DNA from 4 places in the Clostridium sp. ATCC BAA-442 genome. Region 4 is predicted to be linked to each of the others. Evidence: riboswitches for the same ligand, from Rfam matches in the RefSeq annotation. Region 4 holds a riboswitch; each other region holds the start of a gene.
The links. A riboswitch is a leader RNA that binds a small molecule or an ion and turns the genes downstream of it on or off. The one in region 4 is predicted to bind cobalamin.
Positions count from the first base shown of each region.

Region 1 (4,432 bases), on a different contig from region 4:
GGGCGTGGGAAGGGGGAGAGGGCCCGGATAGTTGTCACAAAGTGCGGAAAGGGAGGCCCAAAGCCCTTGACAGAGGGAGGCGGAACACGGTATACTTACGACAATCGTTGTGAACAAAGGCGTTCCGACCCCAAGGGCGGAGCGCCTTCATTTTTAAAGCGAAAGGGGCGGCAGACCATGGGGGTCTACAGCAAAGAGGACATCATCCGCATCGTTCGGGAAGAGGAAATCGAGTTCGTGCGCCTGCAGTTTACCGACATTTTCGGCATGCTCAAAAACGTGGCCATCACCGCGTCCCAGATTGAAAAGGCGGTCAGCAACCAGTGTATGTTCGACGGCTCCTCCATTGAGGGCTTCGTCCGCATTGACGAGTCTGACCAGTACCTCTACCCGGATCTGAAGAGCTTCCGTATCTTCCCCTGGCGGCCCAGCCACGGTAAAGTGGCCCGGCTGATCTGCGACGTATACAACACCGACGGAACCCCCTTCGTGGGCGACCCCCGCTATGTGCTCAAGCGGGTGATCCAGAAGGCCAACGACATGGGCTACGACCGTTTCAATGTGGGCCCGGAGGCGGAGTTCTTCCTGTTCAAGACCGACGAGGAGGGCAAGCCCACCACCCAGACCAACGACGAGGCGGGCTACTTCGACCTGGGCCCCCTGGATCACGGGGAGTCCACCCGGCGGGAGATCTGCATGGCGCTGGAGCAGATGGACTTTGAGATCGAAGCCAGCCACCACGAGTGCGCCCAGGGCCAGCATGAGATCGACTTCAAGTACGCCGAAGCCCTCCACGCCGCCGACAACATCATGACCTTTAAGCTGGCGGTCAAGACCCTGGCCCAGCGCAACGGCCTCCACGCCACCTTCATGCCCAAGCCGATCTTCGGGATAGCGGGCTCCGGTATGCACACCAACATGTCCCTGTTCCGCAACGGCAAAAACGCCTTCTACGACCCCGACGATCCCCGCGGCCTGTCCAAGGAGGCGTACAGCTTCATCGCCGGACTGCTCCACCATGTGCGGGGCATGGCGGCGGTGACCAACCCCCTGGTCAACTCCTACAAGCGGCTGGTGCCCGGCTACGAGGCCCCCTGCTACCTGGCCTGGTCGGCGTCCAACCGCTCCGCCCTCATCCGCATCCCCGCCAGCCGGGGCCAGGGCACCCGGGTGGAGCTGCGCTCCCCCGACCCCTCCTGCAACCCCTACCTGGCCTTCGCTGTCTGCCTGGCCGCCGGACTGGACGGCATCGAGAAGGGTATGACGCCCCCGGCGGAGATCACCGAGAACATCTACGCCATGGACGCCGCCGCCCGGAAGGCCCACGGCATCGAGAGCCTGCCCGGCTCCCTGGAGGAGGCCCTCCGCGCCCTGGAGGCCGACCAGTTGATTCTGGACACCCTGGGGGAGCACGTGGCCGCCAACTACCTGACGGGCAAGTGGCGGGAGTGGGACGAGTACCGCACCCGCGTGTCCTCCTGGGAGCGGGAGAAGTACATCATCAACTATTAAGGCCCCGTGGAGACGGTGGTCGTCGCCTTTGAGGGCGAGAAAAACGGCCGGAGACTCAAGGAGCTGCTGGAGAGCTCCGGGACGGCCGCCTGCCTGCTCTGCCGCTCCGCGGATCAGGTCAAGCGCCTGGTCCGCCAGCAGCGGCTCACCGCCGTGGTGTGCGGCTATAAGTTCCCGGATGGGACGGCGGAGGAGCTGGCCGGGGAGCTGCCCGGCTTCTGCACGGTGTTGCTGCTGGCCCCCCGCGGCCTGCTGGAGCTGGTGCCGGAGCGCCCTGGACTCCTCCGCCTCTCCGCCCCCGCAGGCAGGCGGGAGCTGCTCGCCGCGGTGGAGGAGCTGCTTCGGCTGGGCGAGGAGGCCGGAGCCCTCCTGCCGCCCCGGCGGAGCAGCGAGGAGCGGGAGGTAGTGGAGCGGGCCAAGGAGCGGCTGATGGCGCGCAGCGGCATGACCGAGGAGGAGGCCCACCGGGCCCTCCGGCGGCGGAGCATGGACCGCCGCATCCCCCTGGCAGACGCGGCGCGGATGCTCTTGGACGAGGAGCGTCCCGCCCCTTGACAAAGGGGAAAAATTGGCGTAGTATGTCTTTTGACAACTTGATAGCATGGACAGTGCCGCCCTCCGGGGCGGGTAAAAGGGAATCGGGTGCAAATCCCGAACGATCCGGTCACTGTAAGCGGGGAGCCGGCCGCAGACGCCATTGTGGAGACACGAGAAGGCGCGGCCCGGCGGAGAGCCGTAAGTCAGGAAACCTGCTGTCTGTGCAGAAGGATAGGTGTCTTCCGCAGAAAGTAGCCTGTCTGTTTGCCGCCGTGTGGTCCGATTGTGCCCATGGCGATGAGCAGTCCCGCTTTCCGTCGGAAAGCGGGATTTTTCTGTCCACAGCACAAAAAAGGAGGATTATCATGAAAAAGCTCGTACCCCTGACCCTCGCCCTCGCCCTGGGCCTGACGGCCTGCGGCACCGCCGGCCAGAATCCGGCCCCGGCGGCCAGCCCCACTCCTGCGGGGGATGTCCAGGGCGCGGAAACCCCGGCAAACACCGAGGGATTTCCCTTTACCCTGACCACCAAGGACGGCGCGGAGGTCACATTTACCCACGTGCCCGAGAAGGTTCTCTGTACGAATGTGAACACGGGCGATCAACTGATGGCCCTGGGGCTGGGGGACAGGATCATTTACACAGCCAATAACAATACCCGCGTGGCACCCGAGTACCGTGCGGAATACGAGGTCATTCCCCAGATGGCGGATAAGCCGAGCCTGGAAACCATCCTGGCGCTGGAGCCCGACTTTGTCTACGGCCGCTCCAGCGCCTTCAGTGAGAAATATAACACGGAACATGACACCCTCTCCCAGTACGGAATTATGTCCCTGTCCTCCATCGAGGGCTACAAGCTGGGGGCTGATTTGGAGGACGTATATCAGGATTTCTATAACCTGGGACGCATCTTCCAAGTGGAAGAACGGGCGGAGGAGCTGGTGAATGACATGCAGGCCCAGATTGCCGCCGCCGAGGAGGCGGTGACGGGCCAGGAGGCCATCCCGGTGTTCGTTTTTGACATGGCCCAGGAGGAGGGCGCCTACACCTGCGGCAACAACTTCACCTCCAAGCTCATCGAGCACGCGGGCGGCGTCAACATCTTCAACGATCTGGACACCACCTGGGCCACCGTGAGCTGGGAAACCGTGGTGGAGCGGGCCCCCGAGGTGATCATCATCGACGACTACGGCGATACCTCTCTGGAGGAGAAGATTGCCCAGCTCAAGGAGAACCCTGCCTTGGCCACGGTGCCCGCCATCCAGAACGACCGCATTATCTCCGTGACGCTGTGCGAGTCTTTTGCCAGTTCCATGACGGGCGACACGGTGGAGAAGTTTGCCCGTGCCTTCCACCCCGACTGCTTCGCGTAAGAGGGCGGTATGAAGCAGTTTTGCAGGCTGGTGAAGACTCACACCTTTCTGACCTGTCTGGTGCTGGCAGCGGTGCTCCTGGCATCTATCATCATCGGCATCGGCACCGGGCCGGTGGCCATCCCCTTTGCCGAGGTGTGGCGGGTGATGTTCCACCGGCTGGGCGGCCTGCTGACCGGCTCGGAGCTCCCCCTGGAGGGGGTGCGGGAGAGCACCCAGAACATCGTCTGGTTCCTGCGGGCCCCGCGGGTGCTGCTGGGGGCCCTGGTGGGGGCGGCCCTCACCCTTTCCGGCGTGGGGATGCAGGCATTCACCAAGAATCCGCTGGCCGAGCCCTATGTGCTGGGCATTTCCTCCGGCGCATCACTAGGCGCGGTGCTGGCTATGCTGCTGGGGGTGTCCCTGCCTGTGCTGGGCCGCCTGTCGGTGTCCGCCGGCGCCTTTGCCGGGGCTCTGGTGTCCATCCTCCTGGTGTACCTTCTGGCCCGCACCCGAAATGCGGTGACACCGATCCGGCTGATCCTGGTGGGAGTGGCGGTATCCGCCATGTTCCAGGCATTTACCAACTACATCGTCTATACCGCCCCGGACGACGCCGCCGTCCGGGAGGCCACCTTCTGGATGCTGGGAGGACTGGGCAGCGCGGAGTGGGCCGACGTGCCACTGCTGGCCGGCCTGGTGCCTCCGGCCCTCCTGCTGATGCTGGCCCTGGCCAAGCCCCTCAATGCCATGATGATGGGGGATAGCTCCGCCGTCACCCTGGGAGTCAACCTGACGGTGGTGCGCAATGTGCTCATCGGCGTCACCGCCCTGCTGACCGCCTCCTCGGTGGCGGTCAGCGGCTGCATCGGCTTTGTGGGGCTGGTCATCCCCCACCTGGTTCGCTCGGTGGTGGGGCCGGATCACCGGAAGCTGGTTCCCCTGGCCACTCTGTTCGGGGCCATCTTTCTCATCTGGGTAGACGTGGGAGCCCGGATCATCAAGCCGCCGGCGGAGATCCCCGTGGGAAT
Region 1 is NZ_CAXSQB010000012.1:33,135-37,566, forward strand. It holds gene glnA (type I glutamate--ammonia ligase) at 178-1,512, shown strand; gene ACESY8_RS07320 (ANTAR domain-containing response regulator) at 1,528-2,067, shown strand; cobalamin riboswitch at 2,102-2,283, shown strand; gene ACESY8_RS07325 (ABC transporter substrate-binding protein) at 2,415-3,422, shown strand; gene ACESY8_RS07330 (FecCD family ABC transporter permease) at 3,432-4,432, shown strand, end outside.
Region 1: it holds a riboswitch for cobalamin, as region 4 does, so the genes downstream of both, ACESY8_RS07325 (ABC transporter substrate-binding protein) here and ACESY8_RS05335 (ABC transporter substrate-binding protein) in region 4, are expected to answer to the same signal.

Region 2 (4,432 bases), on a different contig from region 4:
GGGCTGGACGGGCTGAGCATCCGCGCGGTGGCGGCCGAGGCCCGGGTCTCCGTGGGCTCGGTCTACAACTATTTTTCCGGCAAGACGGAGCTGCTGGCCGCAACGGTGGAGGAGATCTGGATGCAGATTCTGTCCGCGCCGGAGGGGGAGGCGCCCCGGGACGGCTTTGCGGCCTACGTCCACTGGCTGTTCCACCGCATTCAGAGCGGGGCCGGGGAATACCCGGGCTTTTTCCAGGGACATGCGGCGGGCTTCCTGCCCGAGGGGCGGAGCGCGGGCCGGCGAACCATGGAGGAGGCCCTCGGGCGCGTCCGCCAGACGCTGCTGGAGGCGCTGGAGGCGGACTGTGCGGTGCGGCCGTCCGCCTTTGATGCTTCCTTTTCCAGGGAGCAGCTTGCCGCTTTCGTGCTGGACAGCCTGCTGGGGCAGATGAGCCGGGGCGCGGACAACTGTGAGGGGCTGGAGCAGGTGCTCCGCAGGCTGCTCTACCGCTGAGACGGGCGCGGGAACCCGCGCCCTGTTTTGCACATAAAATGAACAATGTTCATAATGAGGAGGAACTTACCATGGTAAAAAAAGAAACATTGCTTTTGCTGGCGGGGCTGGTGTGGGGGGCGGCAGGCTTCAACATCCTGCGCATCGGGCTGCTGGCTTACCCCGGACATGTAACCCTGTGGAATCTGGCGCTCTCTGCGCTGGTCTTCGGGCTGTTTCAGGGCATGGTGTTCGGAAGGCTGGTTCAGCGGCACACCGCGCGCATACGGGGGTATGGCTCGGAGCGGAAGTGGTTCTGGCAGTTTTTTGATGGGAAATCATTTTTGATCATGGTATTTATGATGGCCTTCGGCATCGGCCTGCGGGCCAGCGGACTGGCGCCGGAGGGCTTCATCGCCGTGTTCTACACCGGCCTGGGGGCCTCCCTGCTGACGGCGGGGCTCCGCTTTTTGCTGGCAGTTTCCCGCGGGTAATTTTGAAACCCTGCCTTTACTTTTTTCCCTCATACTGCTATAATGGCAGAGAATTCAATGCACATGCAGTTGCGGCGGTGCCGCAGAACGGGGAAGCCGGTGGAACTCCGGCGCAGTCTTACCTCTACTGTAAGCGCGGACGAAGGTGCACAAGCCATTGGCCCAGCGGGGCTGAGAAGGCGCGCCGGAGGAGGAAGCGCAAGCCAGGAGACCCGCTGCAGAGTGGCAGTTGCGTAGCTCTGAGGTGGAGAGGTGCGGTGTACCCTGGGATTAGGGCCCTCCTCAACCGCGAGGAGGGCCTTTTTGCGTCGAAAGGGGGACACACATGGGGAAATTGGAGCTCTATATCCCGGTGGGGCGGGAGCGGCTGCGCTGCGGCTATACCACCGGCACCTGCGCGGCGGCTGCTGCCGCCGGGGCCGCCGCCCTGCTGCTGGAGGGGGCGGCGCTGCCCGCCGTGCACATCGACACCCCGGCGGGGGTGCGGGTGGAGGCGGAGTTGCTGGAGCACGCCGCCGGGGAAGGCTGGGCCGCCTGCGCGGTGCGCAAGGACGGCGGCGACGATCCCGACGTGACCGACGGGGCGCTCATCTGCGCCCGGGTGGAGCGCAGCGCCGAGCCCGGGATTGTCATTGACGGCGGCCAGGGGGGGGGCCGGGTGACCCGGCCCGGTCTCGACCAGCCGGTGGGGGAGGCGGCCATCAACTCCACCCCCCGCCGCATGATCCAAGAGCAGCTGGAGGCCGCCGCGGCCCGGGCGGGCTACGCCGGCGGGCTGCGGGCGGTGATCTCCGTCCCCACGGGGGAGGCCCTGGCGGGGCGCACCTTCAACCCCCGGCTGGGCATCGAGGGGGGCATCTCCATCCTGGGCACCAGCGGCATCGTCCGCCCCATGAGCGAGGCCGCCCTGCTGGACTCCCTCTACCTGGAGATGGATCAGCAGAGGGCCGCCGGGGCGCGGGACATTGTGGTCACCCCCGGCAACTACGGCGAGGCCTTCGCCCGGGAGAAGCTGGGCCTCAGCCTGGCCCGCTGGTGCACATGCAGCAATTATATCGGCGCGGCCATCGACCACGCCGCCGGGGCGGGCTTCCGCTCGGTGCTGCTGGTGGGCCACCTGGGCAAGCTCATCAAGGTGTCCGCCGGGTGCATGAACACCCACTCCAAGGTGGCCGACGCCCGGCGGGAGACCCTGGCCGCCCACGCCGCCCTGGCGGGGGGAGACCGGGCGCTGGTAAAGGCCCTGTTTGACAGCCCCACCACCGACGCGGGGGTGGAGCTACTGAGGGGGGCCGGCCTGCTGGAGCCGGTGATGGACTCCATCGCCGGGGAGCTGGACGCTCAGCTCAAACGGCGGGCGGGGCCGGAGCTGGCCATCGAGGGCATTTTCTTCTCCAACCAGTACGGAATTTTAGGAAAGACACCCGGCGCGGAGGGCCTGCTGGCCCTCCACCGGGCATAGGAGGTTAAAACCATGGTACATTTTATCGGCGCGGGCCCCGGAGCGGAGGATCTGATCACGGTGCGGGGGGCGAAACTGCTGGGGGAGGCCGACGTGATCATCTACGCCGGCTCCCTGGTCAACCCCGCCCTGCTGAACTACAAGAAGGAGAGCTGCGCGGTGTACGACAGCGCGTCCATGACCCTGGAGCAGGTTATCGAGGTCATGAAGGACACCGAGGCCCGGGGCGGCATGACCGTCCGGCTCCACACCGGCGACCCCTCCCTCTACGGCGCCATCCGGGAGCAGATGGACGAGCTGGACAAGCTGGGCGTCGGCTACGACGTGACCCCCGGTGTGTCCTCCTTCTCCGGCGCGGCCGCCGCCCTTTGCGCGGAGTATACACTGCCCGAGGTATCACAGTCGGTTATCATCACCCGCATGGCGGGCCGCACCCCCGTGCCCGAGGGGGAGGAGCTGCGCAAGATGGCCTCCCACGGCTGCACCATGGTGCTGTTCCTGTCCACCGGCCTGCTGGAGGATGTGGAACAGGAGCTGGCGGCGGGGGGCTATGCCCCCGACACCCCGGCGGCCATCGTCTACAAGGCCACCTGGCCGGAGCAGCGGGTGTACCGCTGCACCGTCTCCACCCTGGCCAGGACCGCCCGGGAGAACCGGGTCACCAAGACGGCGCTGATTACAATCGGTCATTTCCTGGGGGATGATTACGAGCGGTCAAAGCTCTACGACCCCACCTTTACCCACGAGTTCCGGGAGGCCAGCAAGTGACCACAGCGGTCATCGCCTTTACCCGCCGGGGGGCGGCGCTGGGCCGCAGCCTGGCAGATGCCCTGGGGGGCACCCTCCACGTCCCGGCCCGCTTCGCCCCCGAGGCGGTGGCGGAGGCCTACTCCTCCCTGGAGGGGTGGACGGCCTGGGCCTGGGCGCGGGCGGATGCCCTGGTATTTGTGGGGGCGGCGGGGATCGCTGTGCGGGCCATCGCCCCCCATGTGCGGGACAAGTTTTCCGACCCCGCCGTGGTCAGTGTGGACGAGGCGGGGCGGTTTGTGGTCCCCCTCCTCTCCGGGCACGTGGGGGGCGCCAACGAGCTGGCCCGGAGGGTGGCCGCCCTCACCGGCGGACAGGCGGCGGTGTCCACCGCCACCGACGTCAACGGTCTGTTCGCCGTGGACGTGTGGGCCCGGGAGCGGGGCATGGCCATCACAGACCGGGTTCTGGCCAAGGAGGTGTCCGCCGCCCTGCTGGAGGGAAGGCCGGTGGGCTTTGCCAGTGACTTCGGCCACCCCTGCCCGGAGGGCCTCACCACAGGCCCGGCGGAGCTGGGGGTGTGGATCACCGACCGGACGGGGGAGGGACCCTTCCCCCGCACCCTGCGTCTGGTGCCCAGGAGCCTGATTCTGGGTATCGGCTGCCGCCGGCGGGCGGATTATCGTCCCCAAACAGGCAAACAACGGCGTCACCGCGGCGGTGGCGAGAAAGGATATGCTATGAAAGTAACGGTAATCGGGCTTGGCCCCGGCGGCGGCGCGGATCTCACCGGCCGCGCCCGGGCGGCCCTGGAGGCCTGCGACCTGATCGTGGGCTACACCGCCTACATCGATCTGGTGCGGGCGGATTTTCCCCAGAAGGAGACCCTGTCCACCGGCATGCGCCGGGAGGTAGACCGCTGCCGGGCGGCGGTGGAGGCCGCCCGCACCGGCAAGGACGTGGCGGTGGTGTGCTCCGGCGACTCCGGCGTGTACGGCATGGCGGGCCTCATCTACGAGGTGGCCCAGGAGTATGACCCCATCGAGATCGAGGTGGTGCCCGGCATCACCGCCGCCTGCGGCGGCGCGGCCGTGCTGGGCGCCCCCCTGACCCACGACTTCGCGGTGGTGTCCCTGTCCGATCTGCTCACCCCGTGGGAGAAGATTACGGCCCGGCTGACCGCCGCGGCCCAGGCGGACTTCGTGCTCTGCCTCTACAACCCCGCCAGCCACAGCCGGCCGGACTACCTCCAGCG
Region 2 is NZ_CAXSQB010000027.1:2,909-7,340, reverse strand. It holds gene ACESY8_RS12195 (TetR/AcrR family transcriptional regulator) at 1-495, shown strand, start outside; gene ACESY8_RS12190 (hypothetical protein) at 567-968, shown strand; cobalamin riboswitch at 1,018-1,201, shown strand; gene cbiD (cobalt-precorrin-5B (C(1))-methyltransferase CbiD) at 1,294-2,430, shown strand; gene cobM (precorrin-4 C(11)-methyltransferase) at 2,443-3,198, shown strand; partial or broken gene ACESY8_RS12175 (cobalt-precorrin 5A hydrolase) at 3,195-3,803, shown strand; gene cobJ (precorrin-3B C(17)-methyltransferase) at 3,918-4,432, shown strand, end outside.
Region 2: it holds a riboswitch for cobalamin, as region 4 does, so the genes downstream of both, cbiD (cobalt-precorrin-5B (C(1))-methyltransferase CbiD) here and ACESY8_RS05335 (ABC transporter substrate-binding protein) in region 4, are expected to answer to the same signal.

Region 3 (4,432 bases), on a different contig from region 4:
GAAACCGCACCAAAGACAGAAGGAGGAAGAACGATGAAACAGACAAACGCATCCCCCAAGCACAGCTCGCGGATCTACTACCTGGGGACGCTGGCCATGCTGGCGAGCATGCTCCTGCTCCCCCATCTAATCCCGTCCTGGGCTGACGGGATCACCCCCGCCGGCGTGTCCATCGCCTGCGTGTTTGTGGGTGCCATTATCGGCATCCTGACCACCAACGACTTGATCCTGTGCGCCCTGTTCGCCATGGGCGGCCTGGTAATCAACGGCATTCAGACCCCTGTCCAGGTGATCAGCTCCTTTATGGGCGCCTCCTATGTGTGGCAGATCGTGGTGCTCTATGCCCTGTGCTACGTCATCATCCGGGACAACACCGGCGAGGTCATCGCCCGGTTCCTCCTGACCCGCAGATTCACTCAAAAATACCCGATGGTCATGGTGATGATGCTCCTCTTCGCCTTTGGCCTGGCCGCCGCCTTCATGGGGGTGTTCGGCGCCCTCATCGTGGGTTTCACCCTGCTGGATGGAATCTACGCCGAGGCCGGTATCGAGCCCAAAAGCAAGCTGGCCCGCCTGCTATGCCTGGGCGCCTTTATCACCATGTGTATCGGCCCTATGACCATCGGCAGCATGGCGGCCCTTAATCTGGCGGCAGGGCAGTTCTTTCTGTCCGCTGCTGGGGTGCAGGTAGCCACCTTCCGCTTCGTGGCGGAGGCCTTTGCCATTCTCATTGCCTTCTGCGCCGTCTTCGCTCTGGCCCTGCGCTTCCTCTTCCGGTGCGACATCCGAGCCCTGGGCCGGGTAGATCTGGCCCAGGCCCTGGCGGACAAGCCCCTGCGCCTGACCCGGAGACAGTGGATCCCCCTGGCCGCCTTTCTGATCATCGCCCTCCACTCCTTCACCAGCCCCTACTGGCCTGAGATGCCGGTGCTGAGCGCCCTAAAGGAAATGGACACCGTTCTTTTTACCTCAGTGGCCCTGGCGGTGCTGGCCCTTATCCGGGTGGACGGGGAACAGATCTTCTGCCCTGTGGAGGCCTTCACCAAGGGCGTGAGCTGGCCCATTGTCATGGCCGTGGCCTCCATGGCAGCTATCGGCGGCCTGCTGGTGGCCGACGAGTACGGCATCAAAGCCTGGCTGACGCAGGCCCTGGGTGGCCTCTTCTCCAATCACAGCCCCCTGCTCTTTGTGGCCATGACGGTACTTATTACCTTGGTGCTCACCAACTTCTTCTCTAACACAGCCACCCTGCTGGTGGTCTCCTCCCTGGTATCCACCCTGAGCGGTCCCCTGGTGGAGGCAGGGTATGACATCACCATCCTGGCCGTGGCCATCTCGCTGAGCTCCATGGTGGCCTACCTCACCTACGCGTCCAGCGGTCAGGCCGCCATCCTGCTCAGTCGGAAAAACATGGACAACAAATTCATCTGGACCTACGGTATCGCGGCCATGCTGCTCTATGCGGCGGTGGTTATTCTGGTGTCCGCGGTGTGCCTCTTCTTTTGAAAGGAGCGTTTCGCCATGAATTATCCCTCTTTGGTTTCCCTGAGGGAGGTTGCCCCCAGGGACGGCTGGCAGAAATTCAAGACCGTCCTTCCAACCGAGGTTAAGCGGGAGCTTATCTGTAGTATGATCGACTACGGCGCCCGTGAGCTGGAGATCGGCGTCTTCAGCTCAGATCCCGTACGTGGCCGACAGTACCTGGATCTGGAGCCGCTCTGTCAGGCGGTGCTCCCCTATGCCGCAGAGAGGGGAGTCAAGGTGACTGCCCTGGTGGAGAGCGTAGAGGCCGCCCAACGGGCCAGGGCGCTGGGTATCCGCCACGTGGACTTCTTTCTCTCCGTCAGCGACGCCTTCGGCCAGGGCTTCGGCTCCACGCCGGACAGGGCCTTCGCCACCCTGGAGGCCATCGCCAACCTCCCGGACCTCCAGGTACAGGCGGCCCTGGGCGCGGTCTTCGGCTGCCCCTTCGGTGACGCCACTCCCCTGGAGAAAACCCTGGCTTACGCCCAGCGGGCCATGGAGCTGGGGGCCTCCTCCCTGGGACTGGGAGACTCTGCCGGAAAGGCCGATCCAATCCACACCGAGCGCATCCTGCGGGGAATTCTGGAGCGCTTCCGGCCAGAGCAGATCTCACTGCACATCCACAACACTGAGGGATTTGGTCTTGCCAACTGTGTGAAAGCCATGGAGTTGGGCTTTACCCGGTTTGACGTATCCCTGGCGGGCATGGGCGGCTGCCCCGTGATTCCCAATGCCAAGGGGAACATTCCCACCGAAGATTTCGTCAATCTACTCCACAAAATGGATATCGGCTGCGGCATTGATCTGGATCGCTGCACCGTGGCCTCTTTGGACATGAGCCGCCGGATCGGCGCACCGGTCATCAGCAGTATGGCGGGCAACACCCTTCTGAAACAGGATGCCTCCCCGCTACCTGTTAAATGAACGGCTACCTATGCCTAAAAAAGCGCCCGCCTGCGCATAGCAGTTGGGCGCTTTTTCCATGTGCATCTCGGAATGTATAGGCTGGAACCTTCGTTTACTGTCCTTCCTTCTTCTCCCGTTCCGCCATCTCGCCAGCAATCTTCTGGAAACTGTCGGCAATAAATCCATAGTTCTCCCGGCGGTGGGGTACCAGGCACTTGCTGCAGTCCTTGACGCCGCTTTCCAAATAGGTGAAGTTTCCCCCGCACTTCCGCCCCAGCATATAAAGCGGGCAGTAGCAGAACAGGCAGTTGAACTCCGTCCCCTCCGGCACCGGGTGGCAGGGGTAATATTCGCACTCCTTGTTGGTATAGAAAGCGAAGTGCTTGCCCTCCCAGTATTTTTTTTGTTCGCCCATAACCGTATCTCCTTCCCGTTGCGTCAATTCTCTTTTGTCTCCCAAGGGGTAAACAGACAGTAGGCGGGGCACAGCTCCCCCATATAGATCCACACGTTCTCCCCCATCTCCACCGGCTCCGGGAAGGTCAGGTTGGGGATGAACAGCTTCAAAGTGGTACGCTTCTTCCCTTTCAGATTTACCCCCTCCGCCGTGGGGTGGGTCCGGAATTCCTCTACCTGCTGTGCCAGGTCGGCGATGCCGAGCTCCCGCGCCAACCGGGGCAGCACCTCGTTCTCCTTACAGTAGGATACGTGGTCGGGGTTCTTGATCCAGGTGAGATTCAGCATAGCGGTCTCCTTCCTTTCTGCTCGTCGTCACTGTCTCCTGCATAAAACTGCGGCCGCGGCAGATCCCATGATCCGCCGCGCCCGCTTTTCCGCGCGCTTTCCCGGCGCACACCGACGTGCGCCCCACGCTCAAACACCATAGGTCTTCCGGCTCGTGCCTTTCCAGAGCGATCTCGCTCCTGCGTCTGCCGTTCCGCCTTCTCAGGGCCCTGCCCCAATGACCGGCTCACGCCTCGAACGGCAACCTCAAGCACATACGGCTACGGGTATAGCTCCGGACTCCCACCGGCTTCCCTCATCCCTGCGCCTGCCCGAAGGGCAGCACTCGCGCAGAGTCATGATGCTCCATATAAACTTGGCTGTGCACCCTTATTATACTCCATGCAGGCCAAAAGTCAAGAGACAGGTGGCGGTCCTGCTGCCTCGGCATTCAGAAATTGTGTTTTGATGATATTCAGACCCAACCGGCCGCCGGCCGCCTTGCCGAACCCGTCGATAATCTGATTGATTGTATCCGCACTCTAAAAGATTTTTAATTTTTCCTTTGCACGGGTGATGGCTGTATAGAAAATGCCGTGGGAGATCTGCTCGGAATTGCTGCTGGGGATGACCTCCTTGGCGGAATTGTACTCGAGGCCCTGCGCCTTGTGAATGGAGACTGTATAGGCCAACTGAAAGGGGACGACCGAAAGCCCAAGGAGTGGTCGTCGGAGATCCCGTCCAGCTACAGACGAAGTCATCCCCAGACTCTTCCGTGTTTTTGATCTCGTCCCCGCCGGTAAAGCGGATCACCGCAGAGTCCTTGCTAAAATCGAGCGACGCGAGAAACCTGGGGGAAATGTACTTCCAGAATACGCGCTCCTGCCCTCGCTTCCCCGTATTTAACACCAGGAACAAGATACCGGGGTCCAGCGTAACCTCCAAAGCCACATATGCAGGGAAGGCAAGATCCCGTAGCCGATAGTGGACAGCGCCGTCCAGCGATATCTGCGGGGTCGAGGTTCCCTTACTCTGGACCACAAAGCTCCGCTTTGGCCGCCTAGACACCTCTGGAGACGGGACTAATTCAAACGTCCCATCCGTATTAGGCCATGTGTCTTCAGTCGAGAACCTCTCACTGATTTTCCGCCCGAGCCCAAAAATGCCTGGAGCATTGTAACAGCGTCCCGGTCATCACCAGACCATGCGGTGTGGGTGTTACTATATCGCTGAAGCTGTTCAGATATAATTTTCATGCCCCCTTCATGTTGACAGAAAA
Region 3 is NZ_CAXSQB010000019.1:49,634-54,065, reverse strand. It holds gene ACESY8_RS09990 (SLC13 family permease) at 34-1,506, shown strand; gene ACESY8_RS09985 (hydroxymethylglutaryl-CoA lyase-like TIM-barrel protein) at 1,522-2,448, shown strand; gene ACESY8_RS09980 (cysteine-rich small domain-containing protein) at 2,543-2,845, opposite strand; gene ACESY8_RS09975 (hypothetical protein) at 2,869-3,174, opposite strand; cobalamin riboswitch at 3,295-3,513, opposite strand; gene ACESY8_RS09970 (ATP-binding domain-containing protein) at 3,696-3,914, opposite strand.
Region 3: it holds a riboswitch for cobalamin, as region 4 does, so the genes downstream of both, ACESY8_RS09975 (hypothetical protein) here and ACESY8_RS05335 (ABC transporter substrate-binding protein) in region 4, are expected to answer to the same signal.

Region 4 (4,432 bases):
GGCACCGGCGACTTCACCTTGGAGGGGATGGGCGCGCCGCTGATCCCCGCGGTCAACGAAACCACCTCCCTCTCCTTTCCCTCCTATGTCCGCACGGTGCGTAGGATGTGCCGCCGCCTGGAGCACGGGACGGAGCGCAGCAGTCTTCTGCTGGGGAAAATGCCCTTCCAAAGCCGCCATTACCCACTGTACTGTAATCAGTCTAATCTGGCCGCCAAGGAAATGTGGTCCAGAATGTGGCTCAATCGAAAGGGGGATTCCGTATGAGGCCGGCCAGCGGCTGCAAGCTCTTTGGAGCCTATCAGGCTTTGGGTGGAATTCAGGACGGCATTGTTCTGCTCCACTCCGTGGTGGGCTGCAATTTTGGCTCCATGTCCCTCCACGTTGCCCAGGATATGCGGGATATCCGGCAGACCTGCACCGTCATCAGCGACAGCGACGTGGTGTTCAGCGGCGAGGCTTCTCTGGAGCGGGCCGTCCGCTCCGCGCTGGAGCTCTTCCAACCGTCCGTCCTGTTTGTGGTCAGCGGCTGTGTGAGTGAGATGATTGGGGACGATATCCCCGCCGTCTTAGCCCGCATCCCCCATGAGGCGCCGCTGCTCCATGTGGAGGCGGCAGGCTTCCGTGGGGATGCGGCTCGCGGGCTGGAGGCTGGATGGCTGGCACTGCTCCCGCTGATGAAGCCCCCGGTCCCCCGGCCTTATCCCCGGCCCTATCCCCGTTCTGATCCCCGTCCCCTGGTTAATCTGATCGGGCTCGGGATGGATGACCCCCACGCCGCCGACGATGTTGAGGCCCTCCGGGCTATGCTCGCCCCCCAGGCCGCACTAGGCGCCGTGCTCTCCCGCTGTACGCTGGAGGAAGTGCGCCGCGCACCCTATGCCGATGTGAACCTGGTGCTCCGTGGAAAGGGGCGTGAGCTGGCGCAAGCCATGAAGGAGTACTTCGGCATACCGTGGGAGGAACTTGATTACCCCTATGGCGCCGCCGGCGCGGACGATCTCTGGAGTCGGCTGGAGCGCCGCTTCGGTCTGGATTATCATCAGGCCCGGGCGGAGCTGGACCGTCAGATTGCAGAGGGAGCTGGAAAAGCCTACCGCTATTTACAGGCCCTCTACGGCATGCCGGCTGCGATCCTCGCCTCGGGGCCGCGGGCCGACGGTCTGCGGCGCTTTCTGGAGCAGGAGCTGGGGATGGAGGTGGTGTGCTTTGCCCGCCGGGAGGAGCTCTCCGACCAGGAGGACTTCTACCGGGAGCTGCGCGGCTCCGAGGCGGCGCTTCTGTTTGGCTCCTCCTTTGAGCAGGACGGTGCCGACGAGCTGGAAATTCCGCTGATCCGCGTGGATTACCCGGTGTTTGATGAGGTCTGTCTGACCCCCCGCCCCCACCTGGGCGGGCTGGGAACCCTCCATCTTCTGGAGGACATCTTCCGCGGCATCATGAACGGCCGCATCTTGAAAGGGGCGCTCTATCAGTGAAACGCATCTGCGTCTATGGAAAAGGGGGCATCGGGAAGTCCACCGCCGTGTCCAACCTGGCGGCGGCCATGGCCCAGGCCGGGAAACGGGTGGCGGTAGTGGGCTGCGACCCCAAGGCGGACTCCACCCGGGGCCTGATGGGGCGGCGCATCCCCACCGTTCTCGACCAGCTCAAGACCGGCGCCTCCGGGGAGATCGCCTTCACGGACAGCCGGGGCGTCCGCTGCATCGAGGCGGGCGGGCCGGAGCCGGGCACCGGCTGCGCCGGGCGGGGTATTATCGTGGCCATGGAGGAGATCCGCAGCCGCGGCCTGCTGGATGACCGGGATGTGGTGCTCTACGACGTGCTGGGGGACGTGGTCTGCGGCGGGTTCAGCATGCCGCTGCGGGAGCAGGTGGCCGACGAGGTGTATCTCGTCACCACCAGCGACTTCATGGCACTCTACGCCGCAAACAACATCTGCCGGGGTATCCGCAAATACGCCCAGAGCGGTAGAATCCGACTGGCCGGAATTATACACAACGGCCGCAGCAGCGTGGACAACGACGGCCTGCTCCAAGCCTTTGCGACGGAGCTGGGCACCACGGTGGCGGGAAAAATTCCCATGAGTCCCCTCATCGGCCAGGCCGAGCTGGAGCGCCAAACCGTGGTGGACAGCGCGCCGGACAGCGCGCCCGCCCAGGCGTTCCGCGCCCTGGCGTCCGTCCTCCTGGACAACCGCGGCGGCTGCATCCCGGAGCCGATGAGCGACGACGGGCTGGAAGCGCTCTGCCGGAAGGCGGCCCCGCTTTGATTCCGGCTGAGCACCCCTGCCTCTCCGCCCAGGCCCACTTCCGCTATGGCCGGATTCATCTGCCCGTGGCCCCCAGGTGCAACATCCGGTGCGGCTACTGCGACCGCCGCTATGACTGCGCCAACGAGTCCCGGCCCGGCGTCACTTCGGAGGTCATCTCCCCCGAGGCTGCCCTGGACCGCGTGGAGCGCGCCCTGCGCCTGGACAGCCGTCTGCGGGTGGCGGGGGTGGCGGGGCCCGGCGAGCCCCTGGCCAACCCCGCCACCCTGGAGACCCTCCGACTGGTTCGTTCCCGCTTTCCCGGACTCCTGCTCTGCCTGAGCACCAACGGGCTGGTTCTGTCTGATGCTTTGCCCGAACTGCTGGACTGCGGGGTTTCCACCCTGACGGTCACTGTCAATACCCGCTCCGTCGTCTGTGCCGGGCACGTCTACCGGACGGTGGGCGGCAGCGCGGATGCCGGAGCCATGGCAGCCTTTCTCTCCGCTCAACAGGAGGGCGTGGCCAAGGCCGCAGAAGCCGGACTTACGGTGAAAATCAACACCGTCGTCATCCCCGGCTTCAACACCGGGGAGATTGAGGAAATCGCCTGTTGGGCCGCCCGTGCGGGAGCCGCCGTCATGAACCTCATGCCGCTCATTCCCCAAGCCGGCTTTCGGGACAACGAGCCCCCCAGCCAAGCGCTCCTGGATGCGCTGCGCGCCAAGGCCCGTGTCCATATCCCCCAGTTCACCCACTGCAGGCAGTGCAGGGCGGACGCAGTGGGCGTGCCCGGAGAGATGAACTGCATCGGCTGCCTCTGAGATTCAAACGGCAAAGCTCAGCTGTCCTATAGGCTGCCGTCCAGATTTTTCTCTGCCTGTCTGCTCTATGGGGAACATATCAACTGACTGGTATTGACAAAAAAAGAGACTTGCAGTAAAATAAATCGCTCATAAGACAATGGAATAACCTGTCAAGTGCCCAACTGCGGTTGGGGTAAAAGGGAATCGGGTGAAACTCCCGAGCGATCCGGTCACTGTAAACGGGGAGCAAGCTGCAGATACCATTGCCGTGCAGACAATGCGCGGTGAGAAGGTGCAGCGCGCGTCGAGCCGTAAGCCAGGAAACCTGCTTGATCAGGAGACAGACGGGTATCTTCCGCAGAAAGAACTCTGTCTGAAACTGCTCACATACCGTGGGCAGCTTCAGCAGCCTGCTTTCGATGGAAAGCAGGCTGTTTGCGTTCTAAAGCGGCAGTACATAGCGCACTCGAAAAACGGAAAGGAGAGCCCAATTATGCATGTTGGAAAGAAAACCCTGTCGGCCCTGATGGCCCTGACGCTGACCGCGTCCCTGGCGGCCTGCTCCGCCAGTACCCCGGCGGACACCACCCCCTCCGCCACCCCCTCTGAAAACCTGGTACAGACCAGCAGCACACCCTCTGTCGATGAAGAGGGGGCCAAGCGCACCGAGTATCCCCTCACCATCACCACCTATAACTACAACAAAGAGCCGGTAGAGTATACCTTTGCAAAGGCCCCTGAGCGGGTATACGCCTACGCCCAGGACAATATTGAGATTCTGCTGTCTCTGGGGCTGGCCGACCGCATCGTGGCCGCCAGCGGAATGGACGGTGAGATTGACCCCGCGCTAGCCGGCGAGTTTGCAAAAATTGATTACCACGAGGACACAGGCGTGCTGAGCAAGGAGGATCTGCTGGCCCTGGAGCCCGACTTCATCGCCGCCTGGTACTCCACCTTCTCCGACAAACGCCTGGGCGATGTGGACTTCTGGCACGAGCGCAGCGTGGGCACCTATATGGCGCTGAACAGCGGCTGCCGCGGCGGTTCCGGTACCTACCAGCAGACCGTGGCCGACGAGTGTCAGGACATTCTGACCCTGGGCATGATCTTCGACGTGCAGGACCGGGCCGAGGCGCTGGTGGCCGAGATCCAGGGAGAGCTGGACAATATTTCTACCTATCTGGCGGACAAGGATCGCCTGACCGTAGCAGTTCTGGAGGACGAGGGCGGTACCTACCGCGTCTATGGAGAGGACACCCTGGGCGGAAACGTGGCCACCTCCGGCGGCGCTGAGCTGGCCGTGGGCAAGCATGGTGACAACGGCAACATCAGCGCCGAGGATCTGATTGCCGCCAACCCTGACGCCATCTTCATG
Region 4 is NZ_CAXSQB010000008.1:34,200-38,631, reverse strand. It holds gene ACESY8_RS05355 (nitrogenase component 1) at 1-267, shown strand, start outside; gene ACESY8_RS05350 (nitrogenase component 1) at 264-1,478, shown strand; gene ACESY8_RS05345 (nucleotide-binding protein) at 1,475-2,272, shown strand; gene ACESY8_RS05340 (radical SAM protein) at 2,269-3,075, shown strand; cobalamin riboswitch at 3,213-3,404, shown strand; gene ACESY8_RS05335 (ABC transporter substrate-binding protein) at 3,551-4,432, shown strand, end outside.